DNA from 4 places in the Rhizobium sp. BK491 genome. Region 4 is predicted to be linked to each of the others. Evidence: riboswitches for the same ligand, from Rfam matches in the RefSeq annotation. Region 4 holds a riboswitch; each other region holds the start of a gene.

Region 1 (7,648 bases), on a different contig from region 4:
TCGAGAAGGTCGTAGCGCACCTGAAGCTGCAGGGCCGTCCGGAATATCTCGATACGGTCACCGCCGACGAGGACGAAGAAGACGAGGAAGAAGATACGGCCGTTTTCGACAAGGGCGCGATTGCCTCGGAAGACGGCGACGATCTCTACGAACAGGCGATCAAGGTAGTCATGCGCGACAAGAAGTGCTCGACCTCCTATATCCAGCGCCGCCTCGGCATCGGCTACAACCGCGCTGCCTCGCTCGTCGAGCGCATGGAAAAGGACGGCCTGGTCGGCCCCGCCAACCATGTCGGCAAGCGCGAGATCATCTCCGGTAACCGCAATGGCGGTGGCAATTCGGGTCAGGACGATTTCGATTGATCGGGCGCGCCGCAAAGCCGGCGCGACATGGGAACCAGGGTATGAGGCGGCTTTCCAACGGAGGCCGCTTCTTTTTTATCAAACACGCTCAAGCTTGACATGCGGCAGCGGCGGCAACTCGACGTGAATGGCGTCATCTCGCTGTATGCGGCCGCCCTGCACGACAATGCTCATGATGCCCGCCTTGCGGACCAACTCGCCATCGGCATCCTTGTCGAGCACTGCATACAGCAGGCCCTTCTGAAAATTATCGATCTGCTTGCAGGGATTGCGCAAGCCCGTCACCTCGACGATCGCTTCAGCGCCGATATGCAGGCGTGTGCCTTGCGGCAGCGAAAGCAGGTCTATCCCTCGGGTCGCGATATTCTCGCCCATATCGCCCGGAGAAACGGAAAATCCCTTTTCGACAAGCTCGTCGAACAGCTCTTCATGGATGATGTGCACCTGACGCAGATTGGGCTGGGTCGGATCGACCGCGACGCGCGAGCGATGCTTCACCGTCACCCCCATATGCGCATCGCCTTCGACGCCAAGCCCAGTCAGTAGTTGAATATGATCCTTGGCCTGCTTGCTGAACCCGTGCACGCCGCTGCTGCTGACCGTTGTCACATATATGCGCTTGTCGCCCATGCCGAACCCTTCCATAAACGATCTGGATCTTTATAAATTGGTATATACCAATTTCAAGGTGACAGATTTGTGATGGAAGAGAAAAATCGAAAGTCCGAAGGTGTAAAAACTGCTGGAGGCTGGGCGACTGTCGCCGCGGAGCTGCGAAACGCCATCGATGCGGGCAGACATGCGCCTGGCAGCCGCCTGCCGAGCGAGCGGGCCTTGTCCGAACAATTCGGCGTTTCCAGGGTGACGATGCGGCGCGCGATTGCGCAGCTTGAAGGGGAGGGCTTGCTACGGATTGCGCGCGGAAGCGGCGCCTATGTCCGCGCCGACATGCCCGTTCGCTTCAAACTCGGCAATAAGGTGCGGTTCAGCAAGAATTTGACCGCAACGGACGCAAACCTCACGCGCAAGATTTTCTCGGCGAAGGAGGTTCCGGCAGCCGCCGATATCGCCGCGAGGCTGAATTTGCAGCCGGGCGAGACGGTGCTGGAAATGTGTGTGGTCGCCTATGCCGATGCGCTTCCCGTCTCGGTCGTCATGCGCAGCTGCTCGGCTGAGCGTTTTCCCGGCCTGACGGAGAAGTTCGCCGCAACGAGCTCATTCACAGCGGCGTTCACGGAGTATGGCGTGGCCGACTATTGGCGCCGCTCCACTGACATCACGGCGCGCATGCCGACGGAGACCGAAGCGCGCCTGCTACAGCAATCGCGGCTGACGCCGGTGCTTGCCTATGCTGGCGAGGACATCGATGCCGATGGTGCGGTCATTTCCTGCCAGATCGGCTGCTTCGCTTCCGAGCGGGTCGTCGTCACGGTCTAAACCTCAGACCTTGAGGACCTTCCCCGGATTCATGATGCCTGCCGGGTCGAAGGCCGTCTTGATCCGGCGCATCAGGTCGATCTCGATCTCCGAGCGGATGGAGGCCAGTTCATCGCGCTTCAGCTGACCGATGCCATGCTCGGCGGAGATCGAGCCGCCATGCTGCAACACAAGCCCATGCACGATCTTGTTGATCTCGCGCCAGCGGCCGATGAACTCGGCCTTGTCGGCGCCGACGGGCTGCGAGATGTTGTAGTGGATATTGCCGTCGCCCATGTGGCCGAAGGCGCAGACGCGGGCGCCAGGCATGGCGGCGACAACGGCCTTTTCGGCTTCCGCCATGAATTGCGGGATCTGCGCCACTGGCACGGAAACGTCGTGCTTGATCGAGCCGCCTTCCGGCTTCTGCGCGTCCGACATGCTCTCGCGCATATGCCAGATGGCTTTCTGCTGCGCTTCCGAGCTGGCGATGGTCGCATCCTGGATCAGGCCGGTCTCATAGCCCTGTTCGAGCAGCGTCGTCATCATCCGCTCGGCCGTCTCAGCCGAATCGGAGGTGGAGATGTCGATCAGCACATACCAGGGATGCACCGTCTCCAGCGGATCGCGCACGCCCGGTATATGCCGCGTGGTGAATTCGACGCCGATGCGCGGCATCAGCTCGAAACCGGTCAGTGCCGTGCCGCAGAGGCTGGAGGCATTCTTGAATAGCGTTAGCGCGTCATCGACCGATAGCAGGCCGGCAAAGGCGACCTGATGGCCAAGCGGCTGCGGAAAGAGTTTTAGCACCGCACCGGTGATGACCCCGAGCGTGCCTTCCGCGCCGATGAAGAGATCGCGCAGGTCGTAGCCGGTATTGTCCTTCTTCAGGCGGCGCAATCCGTTCCAGATCTCGCCCGTGGGCAGAACGACTTCAAGGCCGAGGCAGAGCTGGCGCATATTGCCATAGGCGAGAACGGCCGTGCCCCCGGCATTGGTGGAAAGATTGCCGGCGATGCGGCAAGAGCCTTCCGAGCCGAGCGAGAGCGGAAACATGCGGCCATGCTCGGCTGCCGCCTTGTGGACATCAGCCAGGATGCAGCCGCCATCGACAATCATCGTATTGCCGACAGGATCGATATCGCGCACGCGGTTCATGCGTTCCAGCGATAGGATGATGTCCGAGCCGCCCTCGCGCGGCGTCTGCCCGCCAACAAGCCCGGTATTGCCGGTCTGGGGCACGATGGCCGTTCCGGTCTCGCTGGCGAGCTTGAGGATGGCCGAAACCTCTTCCACCGAGCCGGGCTTCAGCAGCATAGGCGAAGCGCCATGATAGAGCCCGCGGTTTTCCACCAGATGCGGCGCAATTTCCGCCGGGTCCCGCACGGCATGTTTTTCGCCGACGATGGCGGCGAAGCGATCGAGGAGGTCGGAAGAGGAGGCGGAGCTGCTCATGGCGTTTCCTTTGCCTGATGGTGTCGGGCCGATTTAGTCTCTAGGCGCGGCCGCGCGGCGCAGCCGGTCGTTGATAGCCTCGCCGAGGCCCTCGTCGGGAATATGCGAAAAGGCAATTGTCGTTGCACCGGTGGCATCGGCGCGCTTCATGAAGTCGAAAAGGTTTGCGGCAGCTTCCGAAAGATCGCCGCGGGCGCTCAGATCCAGCACAGCGACGGCATTCTCGCTGCCGGGAATGTTTGGCGTGCCGAAGCGAATCAGCGCCTCGCTTGCGGAAACCTCCGTGGCGTCGAGCCGCACCGCCGCTCCCGGCGCATAATGCGAAGCAAGCATGCCTGGCGCCTCGATGGCAGCGGAGGCCTTCTTCTTGCGCTTCAGCGCCTTGCCGGCTACCCGTTCGATCTCGCTTGCCGCCAGCCCGCCGGGCCGCAGCAGGCGCATCTCGCCATCCTCAACCTTGACGATGGTCGACTCCACGCCGACGACCGAAGCCCCGGCGTCGAGGATGAGCGTGATCCGCTCTCCGAGATCGTCGTCCACATGATCGGCGCTGGTGGCGCTGATCTTGCCAGAAGTATTGGCGCTCGGCGCGGCAAGGGGGCGATCAAAGGCGCGGATCAGCTCGCCGGCAAAGCCCTGGGGCACGCGGATGCCGACCGTGTCGAGGCCGGCGGTTGCCAGCGGATGGATGCCGCTATCGGGCTGGAGCGGCAGCACCAGCGTCAGCGGCCCGGGCCAGAAGGCTTCCGCGAGCTTGCGCGAGATGGGGTCGAAGATCGCATAGCGCTCGGCCATGGCGAGATCGCTCATATGGCAGATCAGCGGATTGAAGCGCGGCCGGCCCTTCGTCTCATAGATCCGGGTAATGGCGGCGGGATTAGTGGCATCGGCGGCAAGGCCGTAGACCGTCTCTGTCGGCAGCCCGATCGGCAGACCCTCGGCAAGGGTCGCCGTCGCCACTTCTATTGCCGTTTGCGGATGTTCGAGAATGTCTATGTGTCGTGCCATGGCCTGCCTGCTTGCAGTTCAGGCCGTTTCTATGCTCTTCGAGTTTTCGGATCAATCGTCAAAGCTGGCGAATGATGTCGCGGAGCTGCTCGTTGCGGGCGCCGAGGAGAAGAACATTGCGGATGGCGATCTGCGGATCGTGGGTGTGGAACAACACTCCGTTGCCTCTGACATCGCGGTTGATCGTCAGCTTCTTGTCTTCGGCTTCCTTGTCCGGATGGATGGCGACAGCGAAATACATCCGCGAATATTTGAGGCTGATGTCTTCGAAGAAGTTCGCTTCCTGGCCGATCCGGGCAAAGAAATTGGCGATATAGAAAGCCCAGTTCACGTCCTCATAATGCGCGAACTGCGTCCGCGCCGCGGTAACGTGGCAATAGCCGAGATGCGGCGTGTCCTTCAGCGTGTGATGAAAGATGAGCTTCGGAAAGCGGATGGACCTATGGAAATTGTTGAGCCGGTCATGGGTCTTCTCGCCGGCGTCCCTGAGCTTCAGCGCCGTGCGTTCGGCCACCTGTTCGTGGGTGAGGTATTCCCGCTCTTCCGCCAGCCAATGCGGCCTGTTGCGGTTGATACGGCCGGTACGCAGGAATTCGGTATACCCCGTCGATATCGGCTGTGCCGGTTCGGGCTCGGCGGGCTTCCCAGCGTCGAAATATCTGAGTTTGGCCATGCCGGATCTCGCTATAAAACTCTTTGGTGACATGATGAACCACGAAGCTTGAGCCGAGCTTGATCGTGCCGGATTGAAGGCGCCCCGATAGCGGCTCCGTTGGCGCTTTCTGCCGCCCAATTATTCCCCTGATTACCCGCCATTCGCTGACCTGTCGCAATCAGGATAAAGCGTCATTGGCGGAATGGATATGCGATGCTTTGACCATCTCCGATGCAAGCGCCCAAGTAATTGAATTGCCTGTCAATATTCTCACGCCATACAACCGTCCTATCGTCCGGTTTTACCTGTCGTCAAATTCGAAGCCGATGTCGCATTGCAGCGCAGCGGCAGACGCGGCCGAGAGCTATGATGATATCAATCTCAAGGTGCCGCCTGCTAGGGAGACGGAGAATTGGGAAGCCGGTCAAAATCCGGCGCTGCCCCCGCAACGGTGGTGGAGTGAGGCATGGCGGATAAAGCCACTGGGCCGATTGGTCTGGGAAGGTGCCATGGGGTCCTGGCAACAGGGCCGCTCCAGAGCCCGGAAACCAGCCTTGGGCACATATGGTTTACTGACCGCGGCGGGCGGTCGGGGGATTGCTTTCGGCCGTTCCCAACGGCCTTGCATGTCCTCTGCTCGTCTTCCGGTATTGCGCAAGGATAGGCAAATGGATATCGGCAGCAAAGTTCTGCGGCAACTGAAGAACCACCGGACGGGTTTCAGCCTGGAGCAACCCTTCTACACTGATCCGGAATACTTCAAGCTCGACATGGAGACGATCTACTATCGCGACTGGCTGTTCATCGGCCATGATTGCGAAGTGCCGCGTGCGGGCAATTACTTCACCGTTCAGATCGGTGATTATCCCGTCGTCATCGTCCGTGGCCGCGATCAGGTCATCCGCGCCTTCCACAATAGCTGCCGCCACCGCGGCTCGCGCGTCTGCACGACCGAGCGCGGATCGTCGGCAAAGCTCGTCTGCCCGTATCACCAGTGGACTTACGAACTCGACGGCTCGCTGCTCTTTGCCCGACAGATGGCAGAGGATTTCGATAAGAGCCAGTATTCGCTGAAGCCGGTTCACTGCGAAAGTGTCGGCGGCTACATCTTCATCTGCCTCGCGCAGAACGCTCCCGATTTCGCACCGGTTCGCGCCACGATCGAGCCCTACATGGCCCCGCATCGTATCAGCGAAGCCAAGGTCGCCTTCCAGAGCACCATTATCGAGAAGGGCAACTGGAAGCTCGTCTGGGAAAATAACCGCGAGTGTTATCATTGCGCGGCCAATCACCCCGAACTGTGCCGCACCTTCCCGGAAGCGCCGACCGTGACGGGAGTACAGGGCGCGATGAACGATCCCGTCATCACCGAGCACTGGGCGCGCTGCGAAGCCGCGGGTCTGCCGAGCGAATTCAAGATCTCTCCTGACGGACAGTTCCGCACCGCTCGCATGCCACTGATCGAAGGCGCCGAAAGCTACACCATGTCCGGCCAGAATGCCGTCAGGCGGCCGCTCTCGCCCGACGTGACGATCAACGGCATCGGCACCATGCTGCTCTTCCACTATCCGACGACATGGAACCACATGCTCGGCGACCACGCGATTTCCTTCCGTGTCCTGCCGATCAGCGCCGAGGAAACCGCCGTCACCACGAAGTGGCTCGTTCACAAGGATGCGGTCGAAGGCGTCGACTACAATCTCGAGGAATTGACGCACGTCTGGACCGAAACCAACGATCAGGACCGCCGCATCGTCGAGGAAAATGCCTTCGGCATCCGCTCGCCTGCCTATGAGCCCGGTCCCTATTCGGAAATCCATGAAGGCGGCGTCATGCAGTTCGTCGAATGGTACACGACTTTCATGATCAACCGGCTGCAAGGCGACCAGGCCAAGCTGTCGGCAGTTGCCTGAGCATGAACATGGCCGTCTCCCTTCCGCATCGCCATCTCGACCAAATGCAGCCTTGGAGCGACAGGCAGCATCTGCTCGAATGTCTCTCAGTCACGCCCGAAGCGCCCGATGTGATGACCTTCACCTTCGGGTCCGACAAGGACAACTGGTTCCGCTATCTGCCGGGCCAGTTCGTGACGCTGGAGCTGCCGGCGGCTCCGGAGCCGGTCATGCGCACCTATACGCTGTCGTCCACGCCGTCACGGCCCTTCTCGGTCGCCGTGACGGTGAAGGCGCAGAAAGATAGCATCGGCACGCGCTGGATGTTCGAGAACCTGAAGCCGGGCATGCGCATCAAGGCTTTCGGCCCGCTCGGCGATTTCAGCCACATCCGTCATCCGGGCGAGAAATATCTCTTCGTCTCGGCCGGCTCCGGCATCACGCCGATGATGTCGATGACGCGGTATATGTCGGACATAGCACCACTGTCTGACATTACTTTCGTCAATTGCTCGCGCAGCCCGACGGACATCATCTTCCGCTCCGAGCTCGAATATCTCGCCCGCTTCATGCCGAACCTCGATCTCGGCTTCATCGTCGAAGGCTGCGGCCGCACCGATCTCTGGTCGGGGCTGAAGGGCCGCATCGACAAGGCGAAGATCGGCCTGCTGGCGCCCGATTTCATGGATCGCACCATCTTCTGCTGCGGCCCGGAAGTCTTCATGGATGCCGTGCGCTCGATGCTCGAAGCGCATGGCTTCGACATGTCACGCTACCATCAGGAAAGCTTCCAGCCAGCGAATGCGGCGACACCGCTTGCGGAAGTCTCTGACGATGCTTCCGGCGAGGCGGCGACCACG
Region 2 (7,648 bases), on a different contig from region 4:
TTTTACCTATCTTTTGGAAGAAACCGCCTTACAGGCAAGGGTTGACCGCTGACAAAATTGCAACGGCAAAGCTGAAGCTTTCAGAAATAAGGCACGCCAAGGGAGAAAGCGACCTCAACCGCTCACGAATATACTCGGACCAATGAAATTTTTCCGTTTCTGCCTTTAAACGGTCCGTTAGGGATTTGTTGACCATAATTGGAGGGTATAGCGATGCCGCAGGCGCGGCGCCTCTGATTTCTGTTTCTCTTAGCAAGGGCGAAAGTCGTATCCGTGCATCACGTGATCTTTTCCATTCCGGCGGCATTTTTCGCCACGACTTTCTCGTTCATCGCTTTCCGGGTGGCGCTGATCGCGATGCTGATGCTCGGCGCCTTTGCCGGTTCGGCGGCGGCCGAGGACAGGGCACTCAAGCTCTTCTTCACGCATACGGGGGAAAGGTCGACCATCGTCTTCAAGCGTAATGGCAAATATGACCCGCGCGGCCTTGCTCAAATCAACCGCTTCTTGCGCGACTGGCGAAAGAACGAGCCGACCAGGATCGATCCGGAATTGCTCGATCTCGTCTGGGAAGTCTACCGCCGCAGTGGCGCCAAAGAGTCCATTCACGTGGTTTCGGCCTACCGCTCTCCGTCTACCAACAACATGCTGAGAGGCCGGTCTCGCAGCTCCGGTGTCGCCAAGCACAGCCAGCACACGCTCGGCAAGGCAATGGATTTTTACATTCCCGGCGTGAAGCTCGCGAGCTTGCGCGCAATCGCCATGCAGATGCAGATCGGCGGCGTGGGCTTCTATCCCAATTCCGGCTCGCCCTTCGTGCATCTGGATGTTGGCGGAGTGCGCGCATGGCCGAGAATGTCGCGCCAGGAGCTTGCGCGGCTTTTCCCCAATGGACAGACGCTTCACGTGCCGGCAGATGGCAGGCCACTGCCGGGTTACGACGTAGCGGTCGCACAATCCAAAAAGCGCCCTTCCCAGATGGCGAGCAAAATCACGGCCGCTGAGGACGACAGCGACGATGCCGGATCATTCACAGCGTCTCGCAACGTCGAACCCGACCGCAGCCTTTTGACCAGCATGCTGCCAACCCCCAGAAGCCGGGCCGTGGATGGGCTGGAAACTCAGCTTGGCAAGCGGGTGGCTGAGGAAAGCAAGACCCAACCCTTTGCCGACCTCGCAGCCTATGCCGTTCCGCTGCCGGCGTGGCGGCCGACCAGCAGCATCGTCGTCATCCCCACGACCGCGCCGGAAAGACCAGCTCCCACTGCCGTGCTCGCCAGCCTGGTCGTGGGACGCAGCAACGCTGGAAAGCTCGTCGTGTCTCACAATGTGGAGAATACGACCGAGAGCGCCATGGCAAAGATGCAGCCGATCGCTGCCCTTCCCTCGGCGGCCGCGCAAGATGTCTCAGCCGGTGTTGGAGACATGTCGACGGGGGCGATCGTCGCCTGGGCTTTGCGTCCGCCAGGCATGGCCGTCGACATGACGCTGCCAGGCCTCGTCAGCGCGCCCATTCCGATGCACGACGACATGGCGGAGGCCCAAGCCGGAGCCATCAGCTATGATGGCGACGATTTCGACGTCGAGCGGTTCGGCTTCGAAGGCTGAGGCGAACTCGCACCATTCAGTAATACGATGCGCCCCGGTCGGAATTGCTTAGACTGGGGCGATCCATTTTATTTCGCGATCGCGACAGATGCCACTCAACCCGCCATGTATTGAATGTTGCAGCGGCCGTGCACTGAAGATTTCTGCACATGCGCGCGCACGCCGAAAACGCGCTCGATTAACTCCTGTGTCAGCACCTCTTCAGGCGGGCCTGCCGCAACGACCTCGCCATTTTGCAAAACAGCAAGGCTGTCGCAAAACATGGCCGCGAGATTGAGATCGTGCAGCGCCACGATGGAGGTGACATCGAGCCTGGAGACCAGGCCGAGAATATCGAGCTGATGTTGGATATCGAGATGGTTCGTCGGCTCGTCAAGCAGCAGTTCGCTTGGAGTCTGGGCAAGCGCCCTCGCAATATGGACGCGCTGTCGTTCACCGCCCGATAAAGTTTGCCACGGCTGACCGGCGCGGCCTTGCATACCGACACGGGCAAGCGCATCGGAAACCGCCGCATCGTCGTGAGCGCTCCAGGCCGATAGGGGACCGCGATGCGGCGTACGGCCGAGACGGACGACGTCCATCACTGTGACCTGCGTATCGGTCGTCGCCTGCTGCTCGACCAGCGCGATGCGGCGGGCAATATCGCTCCGCGAGATCGAGGCAATATCGCTACCGCCTAGCCGGATGACCCCGCTTTTGACCTTCCGCAGCCGGCAGATCAGCCTGAGCAGGCTGGATTTTCCCGAGCCGTTCGGCCCAAGGAGCCCGAGCACCTTGCCTTTTTCCACCGTCAGGCTGACGCCGTTGACGATGAGGCTATTGCCGGCTGCAAAGGTTACCGTGTCCACAGCAATGCTCATGCCGTCCTCCGGGTGCGATAGAGAATGAGGGCGAAGGCCGGAGCCCCGAACAAGGCCGTGACGACGCCGATCGGCAGAATCTGCTGGGGAATGATGACCCGCGAGATGATATCGGCGGCGACCATGAAGATGGCGCCGGCCAAAGCTGCTGCCGGCAGCAGCCGGTCATGGCTTGGCCCGACAACGAAGCGGGCCGCATGCGGAATGACGAGCCCGACGAAACCAATCGACCCGGCGATGCTGACGACCGCTGCCGTCATGAAAGCCGTCACGCCAAGCAGAACGACTTGGGCGCGCTTGACCGCAATGCCAAGCGATGCGGCAGCATCCGTGCCGAAGATGAAGGCATCGAGCACGCGGACATGCGCCATGCAGACGGCGAAGCCGATGATGGCGACCGGCCCTGAAAGATAAACGTCCGGCCAGCGCACGCCGCTCATGGAGCCGAGCAGCCAGAACATGACGCCCCTCGCCTGCTCCGCATTGGCCGAGGTGGTGACGATATAGGAGGTGAGCGCGTTGAAAAGCTGCGAACCGGCGACGCCGCATAGAATGATGCGCTCACTCGTGCCGCCGACCCCGGCGGCAAGCAGGCCGACGAAAAGAAAGGCTGCAACCGCGCCGAGGAAGGCGCCGCCGGAAAGGCCTAGAATGCCGTAGCCAAGACCGAGGATCATGATGCAGACCGCCCCGGTGGAGGCGCCGGCGGAAATCCCGAGCACAAAGGGTTCGGCGAGCGGATTGCGCAGCAACGCCTGCAAGACCACCCCGCTCAAGGCAAGCGACGCACCGGTGCTTGCAGCAACGAGCGCGCGGCTCAGGCGATAGTCCCAGACGATCCCCTGATGGATCCGGCTGAGTTCGAAGCTCGTTCCGAACAACCGGTTCGAAACGGCCTTTACTGTGGTCGACAGCGGGATCGAAATCTCGCCGATCGATACGGCGAGGCTGATCATGAAGGTCAGAAGAATGACGGCAGCCATGGCGAGCGCCAAGAGCGCCCACCATGTCCTGCGTTTTGCGGCGAGACCCATATCTTACTGCGCCAGGCCGAAGGACTTGATGCCCTTGGCCAATACTTCAATGCCGTCGATGGTGCGGATGGTCGGGTTCATCGACTGCGCATCCATCATGACGAAACGCTTGTTCTTAACGGCGTCGAGCTGGCTGGTGACTGGATCTTTTTCGAGGAAATCGACTTTGACCTTCGGATCGTCGGCCGCATAGCGGCGGCGGTCCATGGTGGCTATGACGATCACGGCCGGGTTGGCCTGCGAAATGGTTTCCCAACCGACCATCGGCCATTCTTCTTCCGTCGTCACCACGTTTCTGGCGCCGAGCGTCTTCAGGATATAGGCCGGCGCGCTGTTCTTGCCGGCGATATAGGCATCGCCATTGACCTCCTTGCTGGAGAACCAGAACACGATCGGAAGATCCTTGGCCTTGGCAGCGGCAATCGAAGCGACTGCATCCGCCTCGCGCTTTTTCAGATCCGCGATCAGGGCATCGCCGCGATCCCTAACGTCGAAGATCTGCGAGAGCTCGGCGATTTCCTGATAGACCAGATCCATCGTGAAAAGCTCCTTCCGCACACCATCGCCGCCATCGGTATTGACCTTGGCGACACAATCGGTCGGAGCAACATAGGTATTGATCCTGAGTTCCGAAAATTGCTGGCGTGTGCCGACGGAACCCTGCGCGCCGACATGCCATTCGAATTCGGCAGCGACGAGATCCGGAGCCTTGCCAACGACGGATTCGAAGCTCGGATCGTTATCGGCGAGCCGCGGGATCTTGCCGTTGACTTCGGCATATTGCGGCAGAACCGGGCCGACCCAGACCGCCGTTCCGGCAATCTTGTCGGCAAGGCCGAGCGAAAAGAGGATTTCAGTCATGCCCTGGCCGAGCGAAACGATCTTGGCCGGAGCCTTTTCAAAAGTGACCTTCTGACCGCAATTATCGATGGTGAGAGGATATTGGGTGGCGGCAAAACCGGAGCCGGCAAAACCGGTCAGCCCAAGTGCAAATGCAATGGTCGTCAAAAAATGGCGCATAAACGATCTCGATAGGATTAAGGAAACGGGGCGGCGTCAGCGCGATCGCGCTGAGAAAGACGGCCGCCGGCTGCGGAGATCCCAATCAAGGCCGATAGGTGTCGGATAATGTCGAAGGCGCAGGTCAATCATTCTCTGTCCTTTCCGAGCATCCCCGCCCGGCTGATTGGATCGTGATCGACGGCAGGTCTCCTGGCTTGCGGATATCTGACGATCATCGGCCTTCCCGCAAGCATGCTTGCAGTGGCGCGGCTCAAAGCCTCAGGAAGGAACCAGCAGGCTGGTCATTCCCGGATGATCGGCAATCCGCTTACAGTTGCGGGGGCAGCCACGGTCTAGGTCCCGCTTGGGTCATCCTCACCGTGTTCCCTATTAATCCCCGCGGAGTCTTCCTTGGGGAACCGTCACGTCCAGTTATTCCGGACTGCCCCGTTCCGTCAAGGACGCTTGGATAGAAATGAGACAGAGCACGCCATGCCCATGGGAAGGAAAGGCGGCGGGCCTATGCGGCCTCTGCCAGTTCCACACGATTTCTCCCGCCCGCCTTCGCCCGATAAAGCGCCTTGTCGGCGGCCTCGAGCACATGTTTGAAATCCGTCGTCGGTTCGAGGGAGCAGGCGATGCCGATGCTGACCGTGACATGGACGGCCTCCTGCTCGAACATCAAGGTCGTATCCTCGATATCCTTGCGAATTTTCTCCGCAACGGCAGCCGCAGCCCGCGTATCGGTGTTGGGCAGCAGCACGACGATCTCCTCGCCGCCATAACGGGCGGCAATGTCGGTCTTGCGGACGGTTTGCCTGATGACATCGGCCAACCGCGCCAGAACGGTGTCACCGAAGGAATGGCCCCAGCTATCGTTGATCTTCTTGAAGTGATCGATATCGAGCATGATGATCGAGAAGGGGATACGCCGCATACCCGCTTCCTTGCTGCATCGATCGCCTTCGCGCTGCAGCACCCGGCGGTTGGGAAGCCTTGTCAGCGGATCGAGGCTCGCTTCATTCTCCAGCGCGCGCTGGATGCCAATGCGATATTGCTCCCGCTGCAAGAGATCCGACAACAGCATGACACCGAGGATATTGACGATCGTTACCGGAAGTGTTGCCGAGATAAGAAGGGCGCGCGCAACCGCCCACGGAAAAAGGAAAACAACCACAATGGATGAACAGGTCGCCAGACCGAACAGAGCCGATCGCCGCCATCCCGTGCCGGTCCATTGCCGCGGCAGCAGAGTGAGTACATAGCCGGCGATTGCAACGATTACGATGCCGGCCACGCCGACCACCGCGCCCATGCCGCCCACCATGTACCGAAACAGCGCCATCATCGCCGCAGCGACAATGGTTCCCAAAAGGCCGCCATAGATTGGCGTAAGGACAAGGAGGATCGACCGGCCATCCTGGATCACACCTGGCATCCATTGGATGGGATCGCCCATGGACAGGATGCCGACTAGCCCGAACAACAGCCCGACGGCCACGGATTTCAAAGCGCCGCGCTCGACGATACGGATGACCCAGGAATAGGCATAGACAATAATCGCCACCTGGCCGAGGACACGTATTAGCGAGATCAGATGTGTTTCGACTTCCATGGCGATTCCCAGTCTTCGCAACGCGCCGCGATAGATGAGCTGCGGCGGCATGGTCGAAGTCCTTACGAGATACCATGCGATCTCTAAAAATAGTTTATATGCCTCTCATCGATCGGCAGTGCGGCGGCATCGCGGCACGAATTGACGCATTGCGCTTGTGATGCGCCTGCCCTATGACTGAAACCTTATCCGCGAATGCGGTGGTGGGGACAAGCATGCGGAAGACGATTTCGCGAACATTTCAGTGGAGCGCGCGCATTCTTTGCGCCGTTGCGCTGTTGCTCATCGACTTCGCCCATCAACCGATCGTCGCAACCGCGGACGAAATATCCCCGATCGAGCTTGCCCAGTACCGGCTTCCGGATGGCTCCCTGCCCGTCCTTTGCATCACCTACAAGGATGCCGATGGCAAGGTGCACGGGAAAGCCTACGCACCCGGATGCGAGGCATGCCGGATTGCGTCCGCCGCGATGCTGCCTGCGCCTCCTACCGACATTTGTGAGCGCCTTGCCTCCCCGCGTGGAGAGACGGTCGTCGCAAGATCGGAGGCGTTCCACCGCCAGCTTTATCCGCCGAATACAGGCCCGAGAGCACCACCCCTCCCCGACATCGTTGGCTGAACCGGCATTGCGGCTTTCGTCGCGATGCCCACCGTCAACGCTGCCGCTTGCGCGACCATCACGTCGCGACATCTGAGGATTAGTGTTCACAGCTGCATCTTGCCGAACGAAGCAGGCCGATTGGTCGGCCGCTCAGGGAAAGCAGGCTCACGCCAAACGGCGAACCATCTCGCCGCCCCCTCCTCAGATCGCCCCTTGCGGCAGCCCGCCGATCTTCGGAGGATTTCATGTCTACCTTTACCGCTGCAGAGCCTGCAGCCGCAGCAACCCACAATATCTCGCTCTATCGCGCGATCTGGCGCTGGCATTTTTTCGCCGGCCTGCTCGTCATCCCTTTTATGCTCAATCTGGCGATCACCGGTTCGTTGTATCTATTCAAGGACCAGATTGCCGATACCTTCTACTCGCATCGCTATCTCGTCACCGAAGCCGGCACCATGCTGCGGCCGCAGCAGATCGCCGACGCGGCGCTTTCGGCCTTTCCGGGCGCGCGCGCAACCTCCTATCACGAAGCGTCGGCGCCGAACCGCTCGGCCTGGATAACGCTGTCCAAGGATGGCCAATCGACCATCGTCTACGTCAATCCTTACGATGGCAGCATTCTAGGATCAGTAGGGTCGAAACAGGAGTTCGGCTGGGTCGTCAAGCGCATCCACAGCCTAGAATATTTCGGCAAATGGACCAATCGCCTCATCGAGATCGTCGCGGGCTTTGCTCTCGTCCTCGTGGTGACGGGCATCTATCTGTGGTGGCCGCGCCAGCAGACGGGCGGCGTGCTCACCGTTCGCGGCACCCCATCACGCCGCGTCTTCTGGCGCGACCTGCATGCCGTGACGGGAGCGCTTGCCGGCATCCTGATCTTCTTTCTCGCCTTCAGCGGCATGCCGTGGTCCGGCTACTGGGGCGCCA
Region 3 (7,648 bases), on a different contig from region 4:
GCCAAAGATAGAGCGCGACGAGTGGCTGGTCTTCCGTGCGCATGGCGTGGCGGATATTCGAGGGGTGATGGATGATCTCGCCCGACCAGCGCGGCAGGAATGGCTGGGCATCCTTGCTCCACAGCGAGCCGTCGGTTAGCGGAATATAGATCTCCTCAGCCTCGTGGTGATGATCCCGATAGTGCACGCCGGGACCAAGCAGCAGGAAGCCGCCGGCCATCTCCTCGCTCGCAAAATGGCCACGCGTGCCGAACAGCTCGACCCAGCCGTATCTTTCGAGGAAATCGCCGCCGAAGTCGGTGATGCTGTAGGTCTGGGCCCAATGCAGCACAGCGGCCGCGTGGGAAAGCCTGTTGCGCAAAGCCCCTTCCGCACCATTCGCAGCCTGATCGAGCTCGCGCAGATAGGTCACCACGGGAAGATCGTGCGGCGCAAGCGCCCGCTCCTCGGTCGGCCAGTCAAAGCCTTCGATAAAATGCTGCAGCACGGGATTGCTGCGCGACTGCAGATAATCCCGAAAGGCGACCAGAAGCTCGTCGACAGCGCTCATGCCGCCGCCTCCTTACCCTCTTTCAAGCTTTCGAGATCGAACCGCGCCGAATTGCTTCTCGGCGTCCAGAGCTGGCGGTCGATCGCTTCAAGCAGACGCTCTCGCATCTCCCGAAGTGCTGCCGGGTTCTTCTCCGCCATGAAATCACGCACGCCTTGATCGACGACGAAGGCTTGGTAGACGGCCTCGAAATGATGATTGCGCACCGCACCCGTCGTCGCGGCAAAGGCAAAGAGATAATCGACCGTTGCCGCGATCTCGAAGGCGCCCTTATAGCCGTGGCGCATGATGCCCTCGATCCACTTGGGATTGACGACGCGACCGCGCACCACACGGCCGATCTCCTCTTCCAGCGAGCGTATCACAGGCTTTTCCGGCCTCGAATGGTCGTTGTGATAGATCGAGGGACGCGCACCGCCAAGCTGCTCGGCCGCCGCCGCCATGCCGCCCTCGAACTGATAATAATCGTCACTGTCGAGCAGGTCATGCTCGCGATTGTCCTGGTTCTGCACGACCGCCTGGATCGAACGCAACCGCTCCTCGAAGACGCCGCGCTCGGCTCTTCCTTCCTCGCCGGCGCCATAGGCATAGCTGCCCCAGACGAGATAGGCTTCGGCCAGATCCGCGCGCCGTTCCCATCCCTTCTCATCGATGAGTGCCTGCAGACCGGCACCATAAGCCCCAGGCTTGGAACCGAAGACGCGATAGCCGGCCCTGCGGCTGGCAGAGGCAGCGTCGAGGCCGGCAGCTTCGAGCCGCGCGATCTCGCCGCGTATGCGAGCCGCAATGGGATTGTCCGCCGCATCTTCATCGAGCATACCGACAGCACGGATGGCCTTGTCGAATAAGGCGATCTGTTCGGGAAACGCATCACGGAAGAAGCCGGAAATACGCAGCGTCACGTCGACACGTGGCCGCCGGAGCATGGCCGGCGGAATGATCTCGTAGCCGGTGACGCGGCGCGAGGTCATGTCCCAGACGGGCTTGACGCCGATCAGCGCCAGCGCCTGCGCGATATCGTCGCCACCCGTGCGCATGTTCGATGTGCCCCAGGCCGTCAGGCCGAAGGAAACGGGCCATTCGCCGTGGTCCTGAACATAGCGGCGGATGAGCAGTTCAGCCGATTTGCTGCCGAGCTCGTAGGCAGCGGGCGTCGGAACCGCACGGCTGTCGACCGAATAGAAATTCCGCCCTGTGGGTAAAACATCCGGCCGGCCACGGGTGGGCGCACCGGAGGGGCCGGGCGGAACGAAGCGGCCGTCGAGGCCCTTGAGCAAGGCTGCGATCTCGGCGTCACCGCAGGCGAGGATGGAGGGCTTGAGCTTTGCGGCGATCTCGCCGAGGACCATAAGGGTGTTTGGCCAGTTCTCTGGACAGGCTATGTCGCCATTCACGAGTTTCGCGGCCAGCAGTTCGATGCGCTCGACAGTGTCGCCCTGGGTGCGCCAGGGGGTATCGGACATATCTTGGAGAATTGATGGGCGCGGGCCGGTCCAATCAGCGGCCATGTCGCAGTCAAGCGGGTCGAATGATTTCTGCGCGGGAATGCTTTCAAGCACATCCCCGATCACAAAAGCATCTCTTGCAATCGCCCGCTGCAAGCTCTGATCGCCCCCCTCGCCCAGTCCGCGCGGCACTCTCGCGAGCGCCACCGTCAGATCCGTTAACAGCCGCCCGGAAGGCGAAACGCCGAAGATGTGCAGACCATCGCGGATCTGCATCTCCTTGAGGTCACAGAGGTAAGCATCAAGCTTGCGCAAGGCCTCGTCTTCGCCCTCGCCCTTGGCGATGCCGGCATCCTGATCCAGTCCGATATCGGCGACGAGATCGAGGATCTGCTTGCGGAGCAGACGGATGCGGCGCGGATCGCCGCCCGAAGCCTCGTAATATTCGTCGACGAGCGCCTCCAGATCCTTTAGTGGGCCATAGCTTTCGGCGCGCGTCAGCGGCGGCGTCAGGTGATCGATGATGACGGCGCTCGTGCGGCGCTTGGCCTGCGTGCCCTCGCCGGGATCGTTGACGATGAAAGGATAGAGGTTCGGCAGCGGTCCGAGGATCGCTTCCGGATAGCAGCTTTCCGACAGTGCCAGCGCCTTGCCCGGCAGCCATTCGAGATTGCCGTGCTTGCCCATGTGGATGACGGCATGGGCATCGAAGGAGCGACGCAGGAAGGCATAGAAGGCGAGATAGCCGTGTGGCGGCACGAGATCGGGAGAGTGGTAACTCTCCTTAGGATCGATGTTGTAGCCGCGCGCCGGCTGGATGCCCACAAGCACGTCTCCAAAGCGGGCGAACGGCAAGGCAAAACCGTTATCGAGCGCGTAAGGATCGGCCTCAGGCTTTCCCCAACGCACCGTAATTTCATCCTGAATCTGTTTGGGAAGCGACGAGAAGAAATCCTTGTAGTCGCTAAAGGAAAGCCTCTCGCGAACCACGCGGCCATCGCGCCCCGAATTTGTCGGGCCTTCCGCTAAGTGCCGCATCAGCGCATCGCCGTCGGCAGGCAGATCGGCAACATTATAGCCCGCCATCTGCATCGCCTTCAGCACCTCGATCGTGCCGGCTGGCGTATCGAGCCCGACTCCATTGCCGAGCCGTCCATCGCGATTGGGATAGTTTGCCATGACGAGCGCAACACGGCGATCACCGGGCGGCGTGTTGCGCAGCCGCGCCCAATTGGCCGCGAGCCGCGTCGTATAGCGCATGCGATCCTCGAGCGGTTCGCTGGCGACGATATTGGCCTCGACCCTCTCGTCATAGCGGGCGGCCGCCTTGAAGGACACGGCTCGGGCGAGAACGCGCCCATCCACTTCGGGCAATGCGACATTCATGCCGAGATCGCGCGCCGAAAGCCCCTGCGAGGATGCCTCCCACGCCTCCTTCGATGAAGCCGAGAAGATGGCCTGCAGAACCACGGCGTCGCCCGTTTCCAGTACCGTCGCCTGACGATCCGCGCCCGGCGCCGAAACGGCAAAGCCGGTGGCGTTGATGACCACGCCCGGTTTCAGCTCGGTAAAGACGCTTTCGAGAATGCCGACGGACACGGCGTCCTTCAGGCTATAGGCAAAGACCGGCAACGGCCGCATGCCCTCGGCAATGAGGGCCTCTATCATGGCCTCGACGGGTCTGGTTTCACCGCTCTGAACCAGCGCGCGGTAGAAAGAAACGGCAACCGTCGGGGGGTCGAATCCTGCAGGGGTCACCACCTGTTCGAAAGCGATGTCGGCGTCCGACGACTGCTTCAAAGGAGAGTCTTGCCCCTCATCCGCCCTCCGGGCACCTTCTCCCCGCAAGCGGGGCGAAGGGGGAGCCGTGGCCTCGATATGCCCCCTCTCCCCGTCAATACGGGGAGAGGGCTGGGGTGAGGGGCAAGCTCTCCATTCGATTTCGAGCCCCCTCCACTCCTCGACGCCGATCACGCCCCTGCCCGGCCACCATATCCCGGCCTTCATCAGGGGTGCAGCAGGCATAGGCTTCTCAGCGCCCGTGAGCATCGCCTCTGCATAGACAAGAAACGCCCGGGAATTCGCTTCCCCGCCCTCGATCAGATAGGACCAGAGCGCGTTGAGATCATCGAGCGCAACGTTGGAGAATGGCGTCAGCCCAGGATCCGGCTTCGAATCCCCCGGCAGCACCGCAATCAAGGCGCCCTGGCGCGCCGCGCAGGCATGCAGCGCTTCCAGAGCATAATGGAAGTAACTCGCCCCTCCCAGCGCCCGCACGATGATGAGCTTCGCATGCCGCGCTGTCCTGTCGACATAGGTATCGACGGACATCGGATGCTTGAGGCTCATCAGGCTTGCAAGCCGAAGGGAACGGTCGCCCTCACCATGCGCCGCGGCAATCGCCGCAAGCTCGGTATCGGCAGCCGACAGAAAGAGGATATCGCCGGGCGACTGCCCAAGGTCGATCGCCTCCTCGCCGTCGCTGATCGTTCCCTTCTGTGCCAGGAGGAGATGCATGGATTTCCCTTAGGCCAGCGCCTCGATCGCCTTGCGCACGATCGTCTCGTCCATCTCGTGCAGACCGATCACCACGAGCCGGGTCGCGCGAGCTTCGCCCGGTGTCCAGGGGCGATCGAAATAGGTGTCGATGCGGCTGCCGACGGCCTGCACCTGCAGGCGCATGGGCTTGCCGGGGACATCGACAAAGCCCTTGAGGCGCAGCACGTCATGCTCCGCAATCACGCCCTTCAGCGCATCGACGAAAGCCACCGGATCGGCGATCGGGCCAAGCTCGACGACGAAGCTGTCGAACTCGTCGTGATCGTGCGGCGTGCCGTCCTCATGCTCCAGCTCGTGATGGGATTTGCGGTTGACAATATCGTCTTCCGTGCCGATTCCGAGGCCGAGCAGGATGGCGGCCGGCACATCGCCGTTCTTCGCTTCGATGATCGTCGGCTTGCGGACCGTGCGCGAGGCAACCTCGGCGCGGACGCGGCCGAGACCGTCGATATCGATCAGGTCGGTCTTATTGAGCACGATCAGATCGGCGCAGGTCAGCTGGTCCTCGAAAAGCTCTTCGATGGGGCTTTCGTGGTCGAGCGAATCATCCTCGACGCGAGCGGCTTCGACAGCGTCATGATTGTCAGCGAAACGGCCGGCAGCAACGGCGGCACTATCGACCACGGTGATGACGCCATCGACGGTGACGTGGGTGCGGATGTCGGGCCAGTTGAAGGCAGCGACCAGCGGCTGCGGCAGAGCAAGGCCTGACGTTTCGATGACGATGTGATCCGGGCGCGCATCGCGCTCTAGAAGCTTCGTCATCGTGGGGATGAAATCGTCGGCCACGGTGCAGCAGATGCAGCCATTGGTCAGCTCGATGATATCGTCTTCGGTGCAGTTCTCCGCGCCGCAGCCCTTCAGCACGTCGCCATCGACACCGAGATCGCCGAATTCGTTGATGATGAGCGCGATCTTCTTGCCGCCGGCATTCTGCAGGAGGTTGCGGATCATCGTCGTCTTGCCGGCTCCGAGGAAGCCGGTGATGACGGTGGCGGGAATCTTTTCCTGGTTCATATGCATCAACCCTTCATTTTCAGCGGCAGGCCCGCTGCGATAAAATAAACTTCGGCACTCGCCGCTGCGACCATTTGGTGCAGACGGCCGGCATGATCGCGAAACGCGCGCGCCATGCGATTTTCCGGCACGATTCCCAAGCCCACCTCGTTGGAGACGAGAACGAGCCTCGATCGTGCGGTCGGCAGAAAGGCGGTCAGGGCGGCAAATTCCGCCGCCATGTCACGCTCGGCCATCATCAAATTGGTGACCCATAGCGTCAGGCAGTCGACAAGCACGGCTCGCCCCTCGGCATCGATGGCGGCAAGCTGCCCGACAAGATCGATCGGCTCCTCATGCGTCTGCCAGAGATCGCCGCGGTCGGCACGATGCTTTGCGATGCGCTCGCGCATCTCCTCATCCCATGCCTGCCCTGTCGCCACATAGTGACGTTCAAGACCAGTGTCCAAAACCAGGGATTCGGCAAACCTGGATTTGCCGGAACGCGCGCCCCCAAGGACGAAGACTGCTCGGGAAGTCGAAGACGACATACGCTATGCCCGCTCCCACGCGGAAGCGAGGGTGGGCAGCACATCGCTGGAACCGGAAAACGGGCGCCTACACGCCGAAAACTCGTCTTGCGCCATGACAACCTCCGTGCTGGCAGCGGAACTTACGTCCCAGAACAGGCTCTGTGCCCGGCACGCATGGCAGGTCTCCTGGCTCGCGGATAAGGCGCCGCGACGGGGGCAGACCGAAACCGGTCGCCCCCAATCGTGCACAAGCGGGTCTTTCTCGCCTTCCCGGCAATGCATCATGAAAAGGCGGACGATTCGTAGAATAAGAGGCGTCCAGCCCCGGTTAATCATGATGCCACGCCAGTGGCTTTTTCGACTTGAGCCTGTCCCGCCCCGTTCGCCCCATGCGAACCATCGACAGAACAGGCTTCGAACCGAATGAAAGACCCTGACCGCTCTACAGTCGCGGGGTCGGCTGTGATGAGAACGCCCGAATTGGGTCCGTCCCTTCACATTCCCTTTTCATCCCATGCGGCAGATCGCCGCTCGGGAACCATTCGTTATGCCGGCAATGATTAGGCTTTCACTTACGTCAAGTCAATCAAGGGCATGGATGCGACCTGCGCCGTCCCGATTGCGAAATCGGCGGAAAATTCTCATGAAACCAGCGGCTTTTTTGCCGTATTTCTTTGATGTTAGGAGTTTATAGAGGGTAAGCTCTCACATTCGAGTAAAACGTATCGTCCGTTTCCCATGCTGCAGAAATTCCAACCGCGACGCCTCGGCGTCTTCTCGGCCCTATTCGATCTCGGTCGCTTCAGGGCATTGCTGCGCCGTGGCGAATTGGGACTTGTCTTCGCCGGAGCGCTGGTAGGCATAGTATCCGGCTGTGCGGTCACGGCGATGAGCTATATCTCGCGCAAACTTCACAGCGTCATCTATGGCATAACCGACTACGAACGCTTGAGTTCGGCGGCGATGGCAATTCGGGACAAATCGGTAGTGTTCATCGCACCAATCGCAGGCGGCATCATTCTCGGCATCCTGCTCTACATATTGTCCCGCACACGCAAAAAGCCGATGGTCGATCCGATCGAAGCCAATGCGCTGCACGGCGGTCGCATGTCGCTCACCGACAGTATCATCGTTGCCGTGCAGAACCTGATCTCGAATGGATTCGGCGCCTCTGTCGGGCTTGAAGCAGGTTACACACAGATTGCCGCCGGCATCGCCTCCAAATTCGGCTACAAGATGCAGATGCGCCGCGCGGATCTGCGCATGCTCGTCGGCTGCGGCGCGGCCGGCGCCATCGCCGCCGCTTTCAACGCGCCGCTCACCGGCGCCTTCTACGCCTTCGAGCTGATCATCGGCAGCTATTCGATCGTGACCCTGACACCCGTCGTCGTTTCGGCGCTGATATCCACAATGATCGCAAGACTGCTTGCCGGCGACGACTTTGCCATCGATATCGATCACTTCGGGGCGATCGTGCCGGCGGATTATCTTCCGGCCATCCTGCTCGGCGCCTTCTGCGCCGGTATCGGCATCCTGATCATGCAGGGCGTCGCATGGGTCGAGGA
Region 4 (7,648 bases):
CCGCTCTGGTTCAAGGAACTGCACGGCTTCAAGGAGCACATCCCGGAAACCGAGGAATATGGCATTCGCTCATTCGTCTATCGTGCAAAGCGTCCCTTCGATCCGATGAAATTCCAGGCGTTCCTCAACAAATCTTGGGACGGCGTCGTGCGTGCGAAAGGGTTCTTCTGGCTTGCCACACGTCCCCACTGGGTCGGTGAGCTCAGCCAGGCGGGCGCATTGGTGCGCACAGGCAAAATGGGCCTCTGGTGGGCTGCCGTTCCAACGGAGCAATGGCCGCAGGATCGTCAGAATCGGGAGATGATTGCATCGTTCATGGATCCGGTCTGGGGTGACCGTCGCCAGGAGCTCGTGTTCATCGGTTGCGATCCGATGAACGAAGCAAACATCTCAGCCGAACTCGATGCGTGCCTCGTGAAGGATACAAAGTTTGAGCCGGATCGCTGGCGTAATCTTCCCGACCCCTTCGCCCCCTGGAACCGGCAGGCAGCCTGAGGTCAAGGATGTTTATCAGTATTTCCCGTTTTGCCTGCACGCAGGTCCAGGATCAGGATGGCGAAGACGAGAACGTCTGGCCTTTCACCTTCCTCAAGCCCGAACCGGTGATCGATGACGACTGCACTCTTGGTGAGGCATCCGCCTTGCTGTTCGATCGAAAACTTCCGGTTGAGCGCGTAATTATCGAAGGCCGATAAAGGTGCGATGGGGCAAGGGCGAGTGTGCGCTTCGCCCCATCAAAAACTCGAAATCAGGCCGCCACGACTTCAAGCGGACCATGATCGTCGCAATGGTCGCCATGCTGATGGTGCAGACGTCCATCGACCAGGTAATCGGTATGATCGCTATGTGGGACCGCCTCATGACCGCAACCTGGTCCATGAACGTGGCCGGCAGCATGGCCAATATGATCCTTGAGCGGGCGGCATCCATCTGGATTGGTTGTCGTCACTTCGATGACATGTTCATCGACATGGTCCCCATGCGGATGATGGAGGTGTCCATCATGGAGATAATCGATATGATCACCATGCTTGACGGCAACATGGCCGCAGCCGGCGCCGTGCTTGTGATCATGGTGGTCGTGGTGCGGCAGATTGCAGTTGCTCATGGATCTTTCCTTTCGCTTCAATGGTGTTCGCAGGCGTGGTCGATCGCGTTGTCGATCAGGGCCAGAACGTGGTTGTCAGCAATGGAATAAATGGCGTTCTGTCCATCCTTGCGTCTCCTGACCAGGCGGGCGGTCAGCAGAACCTTGAGGCGGGCCGACATGGTGCCGATCTTTTCCCCCTCGATCTCGGAGAGCTCGCCGACACTTCGTTCCTTCTGGGCCAGGAGGATGAGCGTTTTGAGCCGCAGAGGATCTGAAAGAGCCCTGAACATTGTCGCGGCGACATCCAATTGCTGCTCTGTGGCCATGCCATTAATCCAATATTCTATTGTTAGATAGAATATTGGATTAATTGATCCGTGATGTCAATGAGAAATCTCTGCCAGCATGCCGTCGCAGCTCTAAAGAAAACCACCACCGAGATTATGGCAGACCCCCACCGCAGGTCGGCCGTGATCGCCCCTCTTGTCCGACCGCTTCGCCCCATCGGCAGCGATCTTTGCGCTTATCCTCGCTCGCGCAAGGCGATCAGAGTTGCCTATATCAACGCCAAACAAGTTTTGAAGGGTATCCGGTTGGCCGGAATTCACCGTCTTGCCGTGATGAAATCAAATCCGTTTGGAGCAGCTGTGGCTAAGTGCGCCTTGCTAGATAATTTTTGGAAGATACTTACTCAGCTCCAGCCGTACGGTGACATCGTCTAGCAACAACGCTCTATGCCGTCGCTTTTCCACTTAGGGCAAGCCCACCTCCCGCTAGCATCGACTTGATAGAGAATACTTGTTATTGTAAACGTTATATCATAACAAAGGTCGAACTTATTCAAGTCGCACACTCTCAGGGAAAATAGACGATGTGTATAGAGTTCGACAGACGATTGTCACTGAGCTTGCGGTGTGTCATCCATAGACGTGATGGTGCTGCTGTCGAGGAATTCGGCATGCGGCTGAAAAGGGAACACGGTGCGGATTACCCATCAGGGGCCTAAACCGTGGCTGCCCCCGCAACTGTAAGCGGAGAGCACGTTCGCAAATACCACTGGCGTCAAAGCCGGGAAGGTGCGAACGGGCTGTGACCCGCGAGCCAGGAGACCTGCCATCAATGATGTCAACCGCAACGGACGGGGTGTTCCGATGGAAAATACGTGGTTGGGCGGCAGCGCTTTTGCGCCTTTGCGTCCCATCGTGATTTTGCCTCCGGCGAATGCTCAAGGAGGCTATTCATGCACAATGCGAACGAACGGATGCACCGGATCACCGTGTGCACGGATTGCCGCCACTTTGGTACACCATGCAAACCGGGGCTGCGGCTGCTGAGCCAACTGCAGGCGGCAATCGCTCAGGCCGGCACGGCCCTCTCGGATGATTTCAGCGTAGCAGGCAGCGTCTGCATGGCCGGCTGCACGCGGCCCTGCACGGTCGCGTTTCAGGCGACAGCGAAGGCAACTTATCTCTTCGGCGACATCGAGGGTGAGGCCGACATCGGTGAGCTGGTCGCCTTTGCCCGTATCTATCGTGAGCGTTCCGACGGCATGACACGGGCAGCCGAGCGCTCGAAAACCTTGGCCGGCAAGACGTTGGCGCGCATTCCCTCCGCGATGCTCTCCAGCGAATCTTGCCCCGAATCTTTGCAGTAGGAATTCCACCGTGGCGACCATGCAAAGACACCCATTGCTGGCGGCCCACCAGCTTGCCTGGGGGCCCTCCAAAGACAAACTCATCATCCGTGACGTCGGCCTTTCCATTGAAGCCGGCGATCGTTTGGCAATCATAGGACCGAACGGAGCAGGCAAATCGACTCTGCTTCGTTGCCTCTATCGCAATCTACGACCGCTCAAAGGTTCAGTCCTGTTCGATGGCAATGACCTCTGGTCAATCGCGCCACGGGAGGTCGCTCGCCGCATAGCGGTTGTTCTTCAGGAAACGCCGGGCGACTTCCCCTTCAGTGTCCGCGACATCGTCATGATGGGCCGCATTCCGCATCGTAAGGGCGTTGGGCGCTGGAGCGACGAGGATCACGACGCGACCGCCGCCTCATTGGCACGTCTCGATCTCCTTAGCCTGGCGTCCCGGCGGTTCTCCTCCTTGTCCGGCGGCGAAAAGCAACGCGTGCTGGTTGCCCGTGCACTCGCGCAGACCCCGGAGGTGATCATCCTCGACGAGCCCACCAATCATCTCGACATCCGCCACCAGCTTGAAGTCCTTGCATTGCTCAAAACGCTCGACCTGACAATCGTCACGACGCTGCACGACATCAATTTCGTCGCCGATTTTGCCACGCATGTGGCCGTCATCCATGCTGGTAGGGCGAGCGGCTATGGAACGCCTGATGACGTGCTGACGACGCAGCAGATCACCGCAGCCTTCGGCGTTTCCGCCGAGATCCATCACACCGGCGGCAACACCGCCCGCCGTTTTACCTTTTCCCTTCAATCATAGGAGTTTTGATGACTTTCCGCATATCGATCCAGGCTGCGGCATTTATCGCCGTAGCCGCCCTTTCGGGCACAGCCATGGCCGATCCCGTGACGGTCAGGAGTTGCAATCGCGATGTTACGTTCGATAAGGTCCCGGAGCGCGCCGTTTCCAACGACGTCAACCTCACCGAGATGATGCTTGCGCTGAAGCTTCAGGATCACATGGTCGGTTATACCGGGGTATCCGGCTGGAAGACCCTTGATGAAAAGCTCCGCGAGGGCGTCAAGGAATTGCCCGAACTCTCCCCTAAATATCCGACGAAGGAAGTCCTTCTGAACGCCAACGCCGACTTCTATTTCGCGGGCTGGAATTACGGCATGAAAGTCGGTGGCGAGGTAACCCCTGAAACCCTGGCGCCTCTCGGGATCAAGGTCTATGAGCTTACGGAATCGTGCATCTTCATCATGCCGAAGAACAAGCCCACCATGGACGACATGTTCGTCGATCTGCAGAATCTTGGCAAGATCTTCCATGTCGAGGATCGCGCGCAGGCGCTGGTTACCGACTATCGTAAACAGCTTGGCGAGATTGAAGCCAACATCGGTCATATCGACAAACCTACCCGAGTCTTCGTCTATGATTCCGGCGCGGAGAAGCCATTTACGTCAGGCCGTTACGGTATTCCGACCGCGATGATAGAGGCGGCCGGTGGCACCAACGTTATGGATGATGTTGAAAAAAGCTGGACGGAAGTCTCATGGGAGCCAGTGATCGAAAGAAATCCGCAGGTAATCGCTATCGTCGATTATGGTCAGGTGACAGCTGCCCAGAAAATCGCTTTCTTGAAGAATAATCCGGCCTTCGCCAATATCGAGGCGGTGAAAAACGATCGCTTCGTCGTCCTGCCTTATGTCGAGGCAACTCCCGGGCCACGCAATATCGAAGCGATCGGCAAGCTCGCCAAGGCTCTTCATCCGGACATGTTCTGACCCGTTCGGCTATTTGACATAAGTGCTCGGCCAAAGGCCGGGCGCTGGTTCTCCATGGATGTTTGCATGCGTTCCCGATTGTTGTCTCTCACCATTTTGCTGATCGTCCTCTTCGTCCTGTCGATCACGGCGGGTGTCTCGCTTGGGGCGGCATCCATCCATTTCGATACCGTCTGGTCGATCGTCATCAACAAGCTTCACCCGAACACCTTCGCCACGACCTGGTCGAAAGGGCAAGAAAGCATAGTCTGGGACGTCCGCTTTCCACGCGTAATCCTGGCGGCTCTGGTCGGCGCAGGCCTCGCCGTAACCGGCGCTGTTTTGCAGTCGCTGACGCGAAACCCCTTGGCGGACCCGCATCTTCTCGGCGTGTCGTCCGGCGCTGCCTTCGGCGCAATCCTGGCACTGCTGCATACCGGCCTTATTCTCGGGCTCCTGACCGTTCCGCTCTTCTCCTTCGCCGGAGCCTTGCTGGCCACCGCTGCAGTGGCGCTCGTTACACACCTAACACGATCACATTCTGCCGATCGGCTGGTACTGTCCGGCGTTGCCGTCGCCTTCGTCTTCAGTGCGCTTGGAAATCTTCTGATATTCCTGGGCGATCCTCGGGCGACCAATACCGTTGTCTTCTGGATGCTGGGCAGCCTCGGGCTCGCACAGTGGCAGCATCTCATCTATCCCGCTGGAGTGCTTGCCGGTTGCCTGGCCCTGCTTCTGCCGAAGTCCCGGGAGCTGAACGCTCTCGCCATGGGAGATGAAACCGCTGCAACGCTCGGAATAACGGTCGCCCGATTTCGCTTCCTCCTGTTCGTCACGACAGCGCTCCTTACGGGCGTCATGGTAGCCTTTTCGGGAGCCATCGGCTTTGTCGGACTGATGGTGCCACATTTTGTGCGCATGGTAGCCGGGGCCGACAATGTCCGCGTCCTGCCGCTCAGCGCTGCGATCGGTGCACTCACCCTTATCTGGGCCGATGTCGTCGCGCGCTTAATCATGGCACCCGAAGACATGCCGATCGGTATCGTCACCGGCCTTGTCGGTGGGCTTGCCTTCATTCTAATCCTGGTAAAAAGCGATTAGTGAACTTCGAAAAATGGCTCACCTGGGTTGATACATAGGCTTTTCCGCATTCGGAAGACTGGCCAGGGCCGATCGAGGAAATGTTCTCGCGGCACTTCGGCAAAGACTGTTTCAACCCGCTAGCGACAACTTGAACAGTCGCCGTGACGTGCTTCGCACAAGCGCGACGCATGATCTAAATTCGTCCGGTTTCATCATCAATTGGGCCCCTGATGAATAGCCCCCCGTCGCAAATTCTCGATTTAAGCGGGACTTTTTCCCCGACTTTTGCCACGTCGCCGCATAGGGAGTTTTACGGCGGCCATGATGCTCGTGTTGAAGGCGCAACATGATGCTGCCGCAGATCTACGGGTCTGCTCGGGAATGCCCCGTGATTGGATGTGGGCGCGAAGCCGTCATTCAACAATCTAAGCTTTAATCCCTGCAATGAGGGCTATTTGCGAAAGTTAACGATACCCGCCTTGAGTAGATATGAACCGTCGACCCACCAAACCACAGTGCTAGTGAGTGCGCATGCCGATGATTGGCGTCATCATTTTGACGTTCACAGCGATCCGCTCGAGCACCCTGGGCGGAACGACCTCACGCTCTGGCAGTGACCATCACGCTTGGTTCGCGCGCTCCACGATTTCGGTTGCAGCTTGGGGTACTGCGGCCTTCGGCAAGCGGTGCGCCGGGTGCTTGATGACTACCGTAGGATCACATGAAGATGTCTTTATATGCCCGAATGGTCCGCAACCGCCCAGCTTTCTAACGGTGGCCGATCATAAATCGGGCTCATTACTCACAGATGGAGAGGAATGACATTCGATCGGGCGTTCGCCACTCCATTGAATACCGGGCGCAGTTTTCTGCTCGTCGGAGTTTCTTGATCAACCCGGCGATCAGAACTCAACCCCCAGGTTACGCCGCCAATTGAGCTCCTGCGCAAAGCAAAACCTTGTCGATATGGGCGCGATACGTAATAACGTCTCTCTAACCCGAACTGGTCGCCGTTTTGCGGGCAACCAGGGACCATTTCAATTGAGCACGGAAAAACGCATCAAGGATGACAATGCCGCATTCCATGGCCGGCCATTCGCAGCAACTTCCTGAGATCAAAAGCCGAGCAGACTTCCAACTTGCGGCGGTTCAAGCCCGTGACCTTGCAAGCCAGGGCGCCATTGTGTCGATTTTCGTCACTCTGCTTTTGCTCTGTGCTTGGATCGCGAGCACGTTCAGCCTCAATGCGATCTGGATTGCGTTCTTTTGCGATAACGCGGCAGCACTTATCCTCTTTGGGACCGGGCTTCGATCTGCCCACGAGATCGCGCGGTGGCGTCGGGAGCAGGCCGGCCTTGCCAGCATTCCACTCGGACGGTTCATGCAATGGCTCATTGCCTTCGTAACCTCGCCGTGGTCGTCACGACAGGCGCAAGAGCCGGATCCGGTCGAGCGTTGGACCGAGAGCGCGTTTTTCGCCGGGCAATCGGTTTTGTCACGTATAGGTGCCCGCCCGCTCTCGGTCTTCTGCCTTTCCCTCTTTGCATGTTTGATCGTCTATGCCGGTTGGAGCCTGAAGGCGGACGACATGACGATCGGAACGATGACCCTTCTTATCATAGCCGCCTGTTTGGCTTTCGCCTTTTTTCTGCTTGTGACGGAAAGACGCCTGGCCGCGATCGAGGCACCGGAATGGCCAGAGGCAAGAGCGATTTCGCAGTTGGCGCGCGTTCCTATCTTCGTGCTTGTATTGTCCTGCTTCAGCCTATTTGTGAGTACGCGTGGATCCGGTCTGTCCATAAAAATGCTCGCAGCGCTGGGAGGCTTTGTCGCCGTTGTCGCGGTCGAGTTCCTGCTTCGCGCGATTGCGTCCATGTTTCGCCCGCAAAACGATAGCCGCGAGCCGGCATTGATCGCGACAAGCCTTGTGGCGGGCATTCTTCAGTGGCCACCCCGGCCTTGGGTCGGCATCCAATCTGAGTTACAGACAAGGCACGGCATCGACCTACAGCAGATCTGGGCCTTTTCGTTCATTCGAAAGGCCGCTCCAGCCATTATTTTTGGAACGCTGT

What was found. Region 4 has a riboswitch for cobalamin ahead of FHX05_RS26585 (DUF1636 domain-containing protein). Riboswitches for the same ligand answer to the same signal wherever they lie in the genome.
Region 1: linked by a shared signal. The riboswitch ahead of FHX05_RS11435 (aromatic ring-hydroxylating dioxygenase subunit alpha) and the one ahead of FHX05_RS26585 (DUF1636 domain-containing protein) in region 4 are both predicted to bind cobalamin.
Region 2: linked by a shared signal. The riboswitch ahead of FHX05_RS15965 (ABC transporter substrate-binding protein) and the one ahead of FHX05_RS26585 (DUF1636 domain-containing protein) in region 4 are both predicted to bind cobalamin.
Region 3: linked by a shared signal. The riboswitch ahead of cobU (bifunctional adenosylcobinamide kinase/adenosylcobinamide-phosphate guanylyltransferase) and the one ahead of FHX05_RS26585 (DUF1636 domain-containing protein) in region 4 are both predicted to bind cobalamin.

The regions. Positions count from the first base shown of each region.
Region 1 is NZ_JACIAR010000002.1:732,334-739,981, forward strand. It holds gene FHX05_RS11405 (DNA translocase FtsK) at 1-362, shown strand, start outside; gene FHX05_RS11410 (MOSC domain-containing protein) at 441-992, opposite strand; gene phnF (phosphonate metabolism transcriptional regulator PhnF) at 1,065-1,799, shown strand; gene FHX05_RS11420 (FAD-binding oxidoreductase) at 1,803-3,233, opposite strand; gene FHX05_RS11425 (L-threonylcarbamoyladenylate synthase) at 3,267-4,241, opposite strand; gene FHX05_RS11430 (DUF6656 family protein) at 4,300-4,914, opposite strand; cobalamin riboswitch at 5,264-5,468, shown strand; gene FHX05_RS11435 (aromatic ring-hydroxylating dioxygenase subunit alpha) at 5,565-6,809, shown strand; gene FHX05_RS11440 (hybrid-cluster NAD(P)-dependent oxidoreductase) at 6,812-7,648, shown strand, end outside.
Region 2 is NZ_JACIAR010000003.1:339,597-347,244, reverse strand. It holds gene FHX05_RS15980 (DUF882 domain-containing protein) at 274-1,608, shown strand; gene FHX05_RS15975 (ABC transporter ATP-binding protein) at 1,704-2,468, opposite strand; gene FHX05_RS15970 (iron chelate uptake ABC transporter family permease subunit) at 2,465-3,502, opposite strand; gene FHX05_RS15965 (ABC transporter substrate-binding protein) at 3,506-4,522, opposite strand; cobalamin riboswitch at 4,687-4,943, opposite strand; gene FHX05_RS15960 (diguanylate cyclase) at 5,025-6,170, opposite strand; gene FHX05_RS15955 (hypothetical protein) at 6,335-6,739, shown strand; gene FHX05_RS15950 (PepSY domain-containing protein) at 6,967-7,648, shown strand, end outside.
Region 3 is NZ_JACIAR010000001.1:593,176-600,823, forward strand. It holds gene FHX05_RS02995 (dimethylsulfonioproprionate lyase family protein) at 1-550, opposite strand, end outside; gene cobN (cobaltochelatase subunit CobN) at 547-4,512, opposite strand; gene cobW (cobalamin biosynthesis protein CobW) at 4,522-5,571, opposite strand; gene cobU (bifunctional adenosylcobinamide kinase/adenosylcobinamide-phosphate guanylyltransferase) at 5,577-6,101, opposite strand; cobalamin riboswitch at 6,242-6,641, opposite strand; gene FHX05_RS03015 (chloride channel protein) at 6,822-7,648, shown strand, end outside.
Region 4 is NZ_JACIAR010000009.1:126,729-134,376, reverse strand. It holds partial or broken gene FHX05_RS26600 (GTP-binding protein) at 1-495, shown strand, start outside; gene FHX05_RS26595 (hypothetical protein) at 504-695, shown strand; gene FHX05_RS30550 (hypothetical protein) at 749-1,108, opposite strand; gene FHX05_RS30545 (metalloregulator ArsR/SmtB family transcription factor) at 1,126-1,416, opposite strand; cobalamin riboswitch at 2,007-2,223, shown strand; gene FHX05_RS26585 (DUF1636 domain-containing protein) at 2,331-2,744, shown strand; gene FHX05_RS26580 (ABC transporter ATP-binding protein) at 2,764-3,546, shown strand; gene FHX05_RS26575 (ABC transporter substrate-binding protein) at 3,555-4,514, shown strand; gene FHX05_RS26570 (iron ABC transporter permease) at 4,581-5,594, shown strand; gene FHX05_RS26565 (protease modulator HflK) at 6,958-7,648, shown strand, end outside.